One region of the Gordonia sp. 11cp genome, then DNA from elsewhere that is predicted to be linked to it. Evidence: predicted binding sites of a transcription regulator. Region 1 holds the regulator's gene; each other region holds the start of a gene.
The links. Region 1 encodes LexA, which represses DNA repair genes until DNA is damaged. Its sites were predicted from a motif close to CGAACANNTGTTCG; they were not measured.
Positions count from the first base shown of each region.

Region 2: a site for LexA is predicted at 1,662-1,675, ahead of AC3B6C_RS12830 (HNH endonuclease signature motif containing protein). Genes of this name have one in related genera too.
Region 3: a site for LexA is predicted at 1,704-1,717, ahead of AC3B6C_RS08885 (HNH endonuclease signature motif containing protein). Genes of this name have one in related genera too.

Region 1 is NZ_CM173437.1:4,092,185-4,095,598, forward strand. It holds gene AC3B6C_RS18340 (phosphoenolpyruvate--protein phosphotransferase) at 1-868, shown strand, start outside; gene lexA (transcriptional repressor LexA) at 846-1,550, opposite strand; gene AC3B6C_RS18350 (LysM peptidoglycan-binding domain-containing protein) at 1,818-2,357, shown strand; gene nrdR (transcriptional regulator NrdR) at 2,457-2,948, shown strand; gene hrpA (ATP-dependent RNA helicase HrpA) at 2,922-3,414, opposite strand, start outside.
Region 2 is NZ_CM173437.1:2,867,911-2,871,324, reverse strand. It holds gene AC3B6C_RS12840 (ABC transporter ATP-binding protein) at 1-396, shown strand, start outside; gene AC3B6C_RS12835 (ABC transporter substrate-binding protein) at 479-1,504, shown strand; gene AC3B6C_RS12830 (HNH endonuclease signature motif containing protein) at 1,703-3,358, shown strand.
Region 3 is NZ_CM173437.1:2,019,927-2,023,340, reverse strand. It holds gene AC3B6C_RS08885 (HNH endonuclease signature motif containing protein) at 21-1,676, opposite strand; gene AC3B6C_RS08880 (arabinosyltransferase domain-containing protein) at 2,283-3,414, shown strand, end outside.

The sequences.
Region 1 (3,414 bases):
GGCCGGACACCCCGTCGAGGGTGTCGGACTCTTCCGCACCGAACTCGCCTTCCTCGAACGCGCGGACGAACCGTCGGTGGACGAGCAGGCCGGGATCTACCGTGAGGTCCTCGGTGCTTTCGACGGGCGGAAGGTGGTGATCCGCACCCTCGACGCCGGCTCGGACAAACCGCTCCGCTTCGTGACGCATCCCGACGAGTCCAATCCGGCGCTGGGGGTCCGTGGGGATCGAATCGCCCTGGCGCATCCCGAGATCCGCGCACATCAGCTCGACGCGATCGCGCTGGCCGCCGTCGGCTCGAAGGTCGCGCCGTGGGTCATGGCGCCGATGATCGCCTCGCCGGCGGAGGCGCGGGTGTTCGCCGCGGAGGTCCGGGGTCGGGGTCTGGTCGCGGGGGTCATGATCGAGGTGCCCGCGGCGGCGATCCTCGCCGAGGCCGTGCTCGCGGAGGTGGACTTCGTGTCCATCGGTACCAACGATCTGACGCAGTACACGATGGCGGCCGATCGGATGTCGGCCGATCTCGCCGGGCTGACCGACCCGTGGCAACCCGCCGTGCTCAGCCTGATCGCGGGTGTTGCCGCCGCGGGTGTCCGACAGGGAAAGCCGGTCGGGGTCTGCGGTGAGGCGGCCGCCGATCCGAATCTCGCCTGCGTCCTCGTGGGTCTCGGGGTGACCTCGCTGTCCAGTGCGCCCGCCGCGGCCGCGGCGGTGGGGGCCAGGCTCGGTGCGGTGACCACACAGGACTGCCGCGCTGCCGCCGACGCCGCGCTGGCCACATCCGATCCTGCCGCGGCGCGCGAAGCGGCCGCGGCAGTGCTCGACCGTTCGGTCGGCGGAGAGGTCAGATTCGCCGCATCACGGTGACGACCTTGCCGAGGATCACGGCGTCGTTGCCCGGGATGGGATCGAACAGTTCGTTGTGCGGCATCAGCCACACGTTGGCGCCCTGACGCTTGAAGGTCTTCACCGTGGCCTCGCCGTCGATCATCGCCGCGACGATGTCGCCGTTGTCGGCGACGTTCTGCTGCCGGACCACCACCCAGTCGCCGTCACAGATGGCCGCGTCGATCATCGATTCGCCCACGACGCGCAGCAGGAACAGCGAGCCTTCGCCGACCAGCTCGCGAGGAAGCGGGAACACGTCCTCGACCGCCTCCTCGGCCAGGATCGGACCACCGGCCGCGATACGACCGAGGACCGGCACGAAGGTCGGCTCCGGTAGCTGGCCGGTCGAGGGGGTCTCCGGCGACGGCGGCTCGCTCGGGGCGATGTTGACCGCGCGGGGTCGGTTCGCATCTCGCTTGAGCAGGCCCTTGCGTTCCAACGTTCGCAGCTGGTGGGCAACCGACGATGTCGAGGCGAGCCCGACCTCGTCGCCGATCTCGCGGATGCTGGGCGGATAACCGCGCTCGCGAACCGAGCGGCGGATCACCTCCAGGACCCCGAGCTGTCGCGGGGTGAGTGAGGCCTCGGCGGCGGCGACGTCGATCGGGGCCTCGTCGTCGACTCCCCGCGCTCGGCCGCGCCTGTCGCCGGTGTCACTCATGTTCGGTTCCTCTCGTCTTCGGAACGTGCAGGTAGATGGCCCGTGGGATGTCCGGTGGGGATGTTCAGCCGGGTCCGAGCCTAGCGGAGTGCGACCCTCACCTCAAACATTTGTTCGATGTGTCGCGAGACTTTGTCGGTGCGCCGTGCTACAAATTCGAACATCAGTGCATCGAACACCTGATCGAAGTTCGAACACCGACAGCACCACACACCACACCAGAAGATCTCACCCAGAGGATCTCGCACCGAACACTCGGAGGGCACCATGCGCACCGACACTCTCGTCGCTCCCGTCCGTACCGACCGTCCCGACACCGTTCGGGCGCGTACCGATCGCGCCGATCGCGTCCGGACCCGTGCCCCGCTGTCCGACGGTCGCCGCCCGGTCGACAACCGGCCGGCAGGCAACCGTCCGGCGGGCGGGTCACCGCTGACCCCGCGTGTCGGCGCCACGAGCTGCGGCTCGGCGGTGGGGTCCAGGGGCCGGGGCCCTCTCGCGCCGGATGCCGCGGTGTTCCGTCGCCGTCGCCGCACCGCGGTGGCGGTCCTCGCCGGCGTCGGGCTGGCGTTCGTCGTGTGGGTGTTCGGCGTCGTCGGCCAGAACTACTCGGACTCGATGACCCCTGCCGCCGTGAGTGCGGAGGTCGTCCACGTGCGCGCGGGGGACTCCCTGAGCACGATCGCCGGCCGGGTGGCGCCGGAGATGCCGCGCGAGATCGTGATCGACGAGATCGTCGCGATGAACGATCTGCCCACGAGTGCGCTGCAGGTGGGCCAGCCCCTGCTCACCCCCCGGTACCGCTGAGGCCGGGCGGTATCCTCGATGTCACAGGGGCCGGCCGAGAAGCGGCGGGGCGCACGGATTCGGTGCGTTCCAGCGTCCCGCGACCTGCGTGAGGACACGATGCGCTGCCCCTTCTGCAAGAACGACGACACCAAGGTCATCGACTCGCGTGTCGCAGACGAAGGGCAGGCCATCCGACGCCGCCGCTCGTGCGTGGAGTGCGGCCGCCGTTTCTCGACCGTGGAGAGCGCCGTGCTCGCCGTGGTCAAACGCAACGGTGTGACCGAGCCGTTCAGTCGCGAGAAGGTGATGCGCGGTGTCCGACGCGCCTGTCAGGGCCGACACGTCGCCGAGGACGCACTCGCCCAGCTCGCCCAGCAGGTGGAGGACACCGTGCGCGCCAGCGGATCGGCCGAGATCCCCAGCAACGAGGTCGGTCTGGCGATCCTGGGTCCGCTCCGCGATCTCGACGAAGTGGCGTACCTGCGGTTCGCCTCGGTGTACCGGTCGTTCGACTCGGTGGAGGATTTCCAGCGCGAGATCGACGACCTGAAGTCGGCGTCCGGCGGGCGGGCCGACACCGTCTCAGCCGAGCCGGTCCAGAGCTCGTAGGACCCGTTTCTCCGAGACGGGAAACGCGGTACCGAGACGCTGGGCGAACAATCCCACGCGTAGTTCCTCGACAAGCCACTGCGCTTCGTCGTCGACGATCGCCCGTCGGTGTTCCGGCACCTGTTCGAGTCGTTGGGCCCACCGTTCGACGACTCGATCGATGACCGCCACACCGGCCTGGTCGCGCGATGCCGACCCGGGCAGCGCCTCCAGACGTGCCTGCGCACCTTCGAGGTAGCGCGGCAGGTTCTCCAGGTGCCGTCGGGCGGTGGCTGCGACGAATCCGTCGAACACGAGGTGGTCGATCTGCTCGGCGACGTCGTCGGCGGCCAGCGAACCGGCGTGCCGGTCGATCGCCGCCCGGACCGGCGCCATTCGTTCGAGCGCCGCGACGGCGAGCGAGAAGTAGTCCGGTGCGGCCTCGGTGATCCGTGGCCGGATACGCTCCAGGAAGTCCGAAAATGCC
Region 2 (3,414 bases), 1.2 Mb from region 1:
ACCACCCTGTCCGGCGGCGAACGGCATCGCGTCGTCCTCGCCCGTGCACTCGCACAGCAGACCCCGATCCTGGTGCTCGACGAACCCACCAATCACCTGGACGCCGCCTGGCGCCTCCGGCTGATGGACATCCTCGACGAACTCGACGCCACCGTCCTCGCGGCGATGCACGACCTCGACCTCGTGCTACGCCACTTCGATTCCGTCGCAGTGGTTTCCGATGGTGGTGTGGTCGCCCACGGCCGACCTGTCGAGGTCTTGACGCCGGATCTGCTGGCCAACGTCTTCGAGGTGTCCGGGACTGTCGTCACGCACCCGTCGACGGGCTTACCGCACCTGCTGCTCGACACCCCGACCTCATCTGTGCCCCGAACCCGCCTGTCCCCCGAGCTCTGACGAAAGTCACCCCGTGAGAGGAAAACCCTTGAGTACACGTTCCTTCCGAATCCACCCGACCGCAGGCGTCCTGGTCGCCGCGTTGACCCTGGGGGCTGTCACCGCCTGCGGAACCGACAGCACCGCCGCGCCGGAAAGCACTGTGACCGTGACCAATTGCGGAACCGACGTCGCATTCCCCCAGCCCCTCGATCGACTGTTCGTCAACGACGGCGGCATGATCGCGATCGCACTGGCCGCGGGCGCCCGGGACAGCATGGTGGCGGTCAGTGCGCTCGCCCGCGACAAAGACGTCCTGCGGCTCGAGTACGGACCTCAGGTGGACACGCTCAACGAGGTCGCGGCCGAACGACCCACTCTCGAGAACATCGTCGCGGCCGAACCCCAGGTTCTCTACGCCGGATACAACTACGGCATGAGCGAATCCCGCGGGATCACGCCGGAGATCCTCGCCTCCCACGGCATCGACGTCTACCAGCTGTCCGAGGCATGCCGGCAGGTCGAGGGTGAGGCGCAGCGCGGCACCATGGACCCGTGGGTCGCGCTCGACACCGATCTGCGCAACATCGGCACCATCACCGGCAACCCGGATCAGGGCGCCGCTGCGGCCGACGAAGTGTCCGATCGCCTCGAAAAGCTCCGCGCCGCTCCGCAACCGGCCGACAAGCCCACGGTCTTCGTCTTCGACAGCGTGTCCGACACCATCTTCTCCTCGGGGTCCTACGGCGGCCCGCAGGGCATTCTCGACGCCGCCGGCGCCCGCAACGCGACGGAGGACATCCAGGACACCTGGACCGCCGTCAGCTGGGAACGCCTCACCACCGCCGACCCCGACGTCATCGTGTTCGTCGACTATCCCGGCCAGTCGGTCGACGAGAAGATCGCCGCGCTCCGGTCGAACCCGGCGAGCCGAAACCTCAAGGCGGTGCGCGAGAACCGATTCGTGAACCTGCCGTACGCGATGTGGGTGTCGAGCCCGCTCAACATCGACGCCGCCGAGATCATGCGCAACGTCCTCGAGAACCACGGTCTCGCACCGGAATCCGGGATCACCCCGACCCTCGACGTCGCGCAACTGGACCTCGGGGGCAACAACTGGCTGGAGTGAGGCCGACGTCGGGCTTGCGGCCCCGTGGACCACGCAGCCTTCGTGGACACGGGCCTCGTCAGCGGCCCTATCATAAGCCACCGACAGATCGCCGTCGCTCAATAGCTTTGCACAACAGAGATTTTGGCCTCACCGTACGTCCACTTCGGTGTACACTCGAACGTACATTCGCAGCTACGGTTCTCGGGGGTGACCGTCATGGCCGACACCACGCACATCGACGGTTCGCTGCCCACGTCGCGGGCGCCCGAACTCCTCGCCGAACTGCACCGGCTGATCGGTGAACTACAGACCGTCGACCTGAGCGCGTGTTCGGATACCGAACTCGTCGACGTCGCCGCCGGCACCGAGAAAGCGATCGCCCGCCTCACCTACGCCGGTGACCGGCAGATGGTCACCATCGCCGACCGCGACTTACCCCATCGCACCGGATACCGCTCCATCACCGCGTTCATCACCCACCGACTGAGGGTGTCGGACCCGATGCGCCGCAACAACCAGCGTGAGGCGACCGCCACCCACCTCACCCACACCGGCGAAGCACTGCCACCCGAACACCCCACCCTCGCCGAGGCGTTGGCCGACGGCCGGGTCGGCACCGCCCACGTCCGGGCCGTCATCGATGTCCTCGACCAGATCCCACATGGCACCGACCACGATGTGAAAGTCGCTGCCGAACGACAGATGGCCGAGATCGCCGAAGCCCACACCCCCGCCGACATCACCCAACTCGGCGCACGGCTCCTCGCCCACCTCGACCCCGACGGCACCCTGGCCGACGACACCGAACGCAAACGACGCCGCAACCTGTGGGTCAACCGCCAACGCGCCGACGGCACCGCCAAACTCACCGGCACCCTCACCCCCGAACTTGCCGCCCGCGTCACCATGCTCTTGGCCGTCTGGGCCAAGCCCGGCATGAATAACCCAGGTGATCCAGATTCGCCGACCGGTTCGGTCGAGGACGCCGACCCCGAACAACTGGCCGCCGCAGCCGACCGAGACGACCGCACGCCGGCCCAGATCAACCACGACGCGCTCAACGCGCTACTGAAGGCTGTCCTCGAGGACGGACTGCTCGGGAGATCTCACCGCGGACTACCCGTGCAACTGATCATCAAAGCCGACCTCGGCGACCTCGTCCGTGAAGCCGGACTCGCCACCACCGCCACCGGCACCCTGCTGCCCATCCCCGACCTGATCGCCATGGCCGGTGAGGTCCAACCCTGGCTCGCGATCTTCAAGAACTCCACCACTGTGCCGCTGTACTTCGGTAGGGGCAAGCGTCTGGCCACCCGCGAACAACGCTTCGTCTCCTTCGCCCGTCCCGACGGCGAAGTGTGCTCGGCACCTGGGTGCGATCAACCCGCCACGCAGGTGGAACTCCATCACGCCGACAAGGATTGGGCCAAAGGCGGTCTCACCGACATCGACGACCTCGCCCCGGCCTGCCCGCGGCACAACCGCATGGTCGGCACGAACCCCGGCCAGTACACCACCCGGATCGAACGGTCCGGACCCGACGAAGGCCGCTGCGTCTGGCGATTGAACGCCGAACCCGGCGCGCCACCCAACCCCGGTCGCCTCAACCGCCGGCCCGACATACCTCGGCGGTTCGCAGAACATCTGAACACCGTGCGCGACGAGATTCACGGACCGACCACCCGGCCCGGCGAACAGGCGCGCCCAGACCAGTCGCGCCCCGACGCCATCGGCCACGGCGACCGCGGCCGACGCCTCGAACTCGCCTACCGACAACTCGTCCACCCACCGGCACCGCCGGAGCACCTCACCACCCAACCCCTGACCCCAGTCGAAGCAGCCCTCACACGCATACTCGCCGACCACGCGTGAGTGCCACCCAACGCGGCGAGCGGACCACGCAGACACAACACGAGGGGCCCGGCATC
Region 3 (3,414 bases), 2.1 Mb from region 1:
CCAGGCGAGCTGCTCTCCAGTCACCAGTGGTCGGCGAGTATGCGTGTGAGGGCTGCTTCGACCGGGGTCAGGGGTTGGGTGGTGAGGTGCTCCGGCGGTGCCGGTGGGTGGACGAGTTGTCGGTAGGCGAGTTCGAGGCGTCGGCCGCGGTCGCCGTGGCCGATGGCGTCGGGGCGCGACTGGTCTGGGCGCGCCTGTTCGCCGGGCCGGGGTGGTGGTCCGTGGATCTCGTCGCGCACGGTGTTCAGATGTTCTGCGAATCGCCGGGGTATGTCGGGCCGGCGGTTGAGGCGACCGGGGTTGGGTGGTGCGCCGGGTTCGGCGTTCAATCGCCAGACGCAGCGGCCTTCGTCGGGTCCGGACCGTGCGATCCGGGTGGTGTACTGGCCGGGCTGGTCACCGACCATGCGGTTGTGCCGTGGGCATGCGGGTGCGAGGTCGTCGATGTCGGTGAGACCGCCCTTGGCCCAGTCCTTGTGGGCGTGATGGAGTTCGACCTGGGTGGCGGGTTGATCGCACCCAGGTGCCGAGCACACCTCACCATCGGGGCGGGCGAAGGAGACGAGACGTTGTTCGCGGGTGGCCAGACGCTTGCCCCTACCGAAGTACAGCGGCACAGTGGTGGAGTTCTTGAAGATCGCCAACCACGGTTGAACGTCGGCGGCCATGGCGATGAGGTCGGGGATGGGCAGCAGGGTGCCGGTGGCGGTGGTGGCGAGTCCGGCTTCACGGACGAGGTCGCCGAGGTCGGCTTTGATGATCAGTCGCACGGGTAGTCCGCGGTGAGATCTCCCGAGCAGTCCGTCCTCGAGGACAGCCTTCAGTAGCGCGTTGAGCGCGTCGTGGTTGATCTGGGCCGGCGTGCGGTCGTCCCGGTCGGCTGCAGCGGCCAGTTGTTCGGGGTCGGCATCTTCGACCGAACCGGTCGGCGAATCTGGATCACCTGGGTTATTCATGCCGGGCTTGGCCCAGACGGCCAAGAGCATGGTGACGCGGGCGGCAAGTTCGGGGGTGAGGGTGCCGGTGAGTTTGGCGGTGCCGTCGGCGCGTTGGCGGTTGACCCACAGGTTGCGGCGTCGTTTGCGTTCGGTGTCGTCGGCCAGGGTGCCGTCGGGGTCGAGGTGGGCGAGGAGCCGTGCGCCGAGTTGGGTGATGTCGGCGGGGGTGTGGGCTTCGGCGATCTCGGCCATCTGTCGTTCGGCAGCGACTTTCACATCGTGGTCGGTGCCATGTGGGATCTGGTCGAGGACGTCGATGACGGCTCGGACGTGGGCGGTGCCGACCCGGCCGTCGGCCAACGCCTCGGCGAGGGTGGGGTGTTCGGGTGGCAGTGCTTCGCCGGTGTGGGTGAGGTGGGTGGCGGTCGCCTCACGCTGGTTGTTGCGGCGCATCGGGTCCGACACCCTCAGTCGGTGGGTGATGAACGCGGTGATGGAGCGGTATCCGGTGCGATGGGGTAGGTCGCGGTCGGCGATGGTGACCATCTGCCGGTCACCGGCGTAGGTGAGGCGGGCGATCGCTTTCTCGGTGTCGGCGGCGACGTCGACGAGTTCGGTATCCGAACACGCGCTCAGGTCGACGGTCTGTAGTTCACCGATCAGCCGGTGCAGTTCGGCGAGGAGTTCGGGCGCCCGCGACGTGGGCAGCGAACCGTCGATGTGCGTGGTGTCGGCCATGACGGTCACCCCCGAGAACCGTAGCTGCGAATGTACGTTCGACTGTACACGAAAGACGGGCAGTCGGCAGCTCGAAATATGCTGTCCAACAACTCTTTTCCTCCCTAGAGCGACCACTCTCGATTGTCGGTGGTTGCTGGTACCCTCCGCCTGCGGCCAAGAATCTGAGCGGTCCTGCGGTGCGGGACCCTTCGTGGCTCGTCGCTATCGCTCCTCGCACCTCACGGAGCAGGAGCACCGCCTGCGTTCCTCAGCCCAGGGAGCAGAGGGCCACCGCCCGCGCTCCTCAGCCCAGGGAGCAGAGGGCCACCGCCTGCGCTCCTCACCTCAAGGACCAGAGGGCCACCGCCCGCGCTCCTCAGCCCAGGGAGCAGAGGGCCACCGCCTGCGCTCCTCACCTCAAGGACCAGAGGGCCACCGCCCGCGCTCCTCAGCCCAGGGAGCAGAGGGCCACCGCCTGCGCTCCTCACCTCAAGGAGCAGAGGGGGCCACCGCCTGCGCTCCTCAGCTCAGGGAGCAGTGGTGCCGACGGTCACGCACCTTGTCGAGCAGGGCTGCGGGGTGGGCCCTAGGTGGCCCGGGGCACGTCGCTTACGATGAGGCACCGTGCCTGTGACAGCCCCGACCTCGCCAGAGGATCCCGCAGAAACGTCGTCGTCGGGGCCATCGACCAGGATCTCCGCGGGCACCGCCCGGTGGATCGCGACAGTGGCCGGGATCGCGGGCATCGTGTTGTGCGCCCTCACCCCACTACTGCCGGTCAAGGCCGTCGACGCCGGTTTCGCGTGGCCGGCCGGACAGGAGCTGGGTGCGGAGAGTTCGTCGGTGATGGCGCCACTCATCGCGCAGACCCCGCAGACCCTCGAGGCCCGCATCCCGTGCGCGACGCTGGCGTCCGCGGACGACGGCGTGGTCCTCGCGACGATGCCGACCAACGCGCCGAAGTCGAAGTCGTCGTCGTTGTGGGTCACCGCCACCGACGCCGCGATCACCGTGACCTTCCGGAACAGCCTCGCCGCCACCGCCGCACGCGCCGACCTGGACCGATGCCGGGAATTGCGCATCTTCTCCGCACCCACCGGTCCGGGCGCCCAGTTCGTCGGGCTCGGCGAGTCGACGACACTGCCGCCCGACCGCCGTCCGCAGGTCGACGGCATATTCAGCAACCTGAGCCCCGAGCAGGCACGCGCCGCCGCTGCCGACGGCCTGCGCGTGCAGGTGGACATCGACAACCGATACGAGTCGTCCCCGTCGATCCTCAAGATCGTCGTGACGGTGCTCGCCGTGCTGTCGGTTCTCGTCGCCGTCGTCGCACTCGGACTGCTCGACCGCATCGGCGGGTACCACCGGCGGATCGGCGCACGGACCCGGTCCTGGTGGCATTCGCTGAATCCCCGGGCCACCGACCTGATCGTCACCGCGATCCTGCTGGTCTGGAGCGTCCTCGGGGCCGGCTCGCCCGACGACGGTTACATCCTCAACATGGGCCGGACCGCCGACGGCTTCGGCTACCTCGCCAACTACTACCGCTTCTACGGCATCCCCGAGGCGCCCTTCGACTGGTACTACAGCTTCCTCGCGGTGTGGTCGTCGGTCTCGCCGTCGGTGCTGTGGATGCACATCCCGCAACTCGTCGCCGGGCTCGTGTCGTGGTTCGTCCTCAGCCGGGTGCTCCTGCCGCGCCTCGGTCCGGCGGTACGGCGGAGTTCATGGGCGATCTGGGCGGCCGCCATGACGT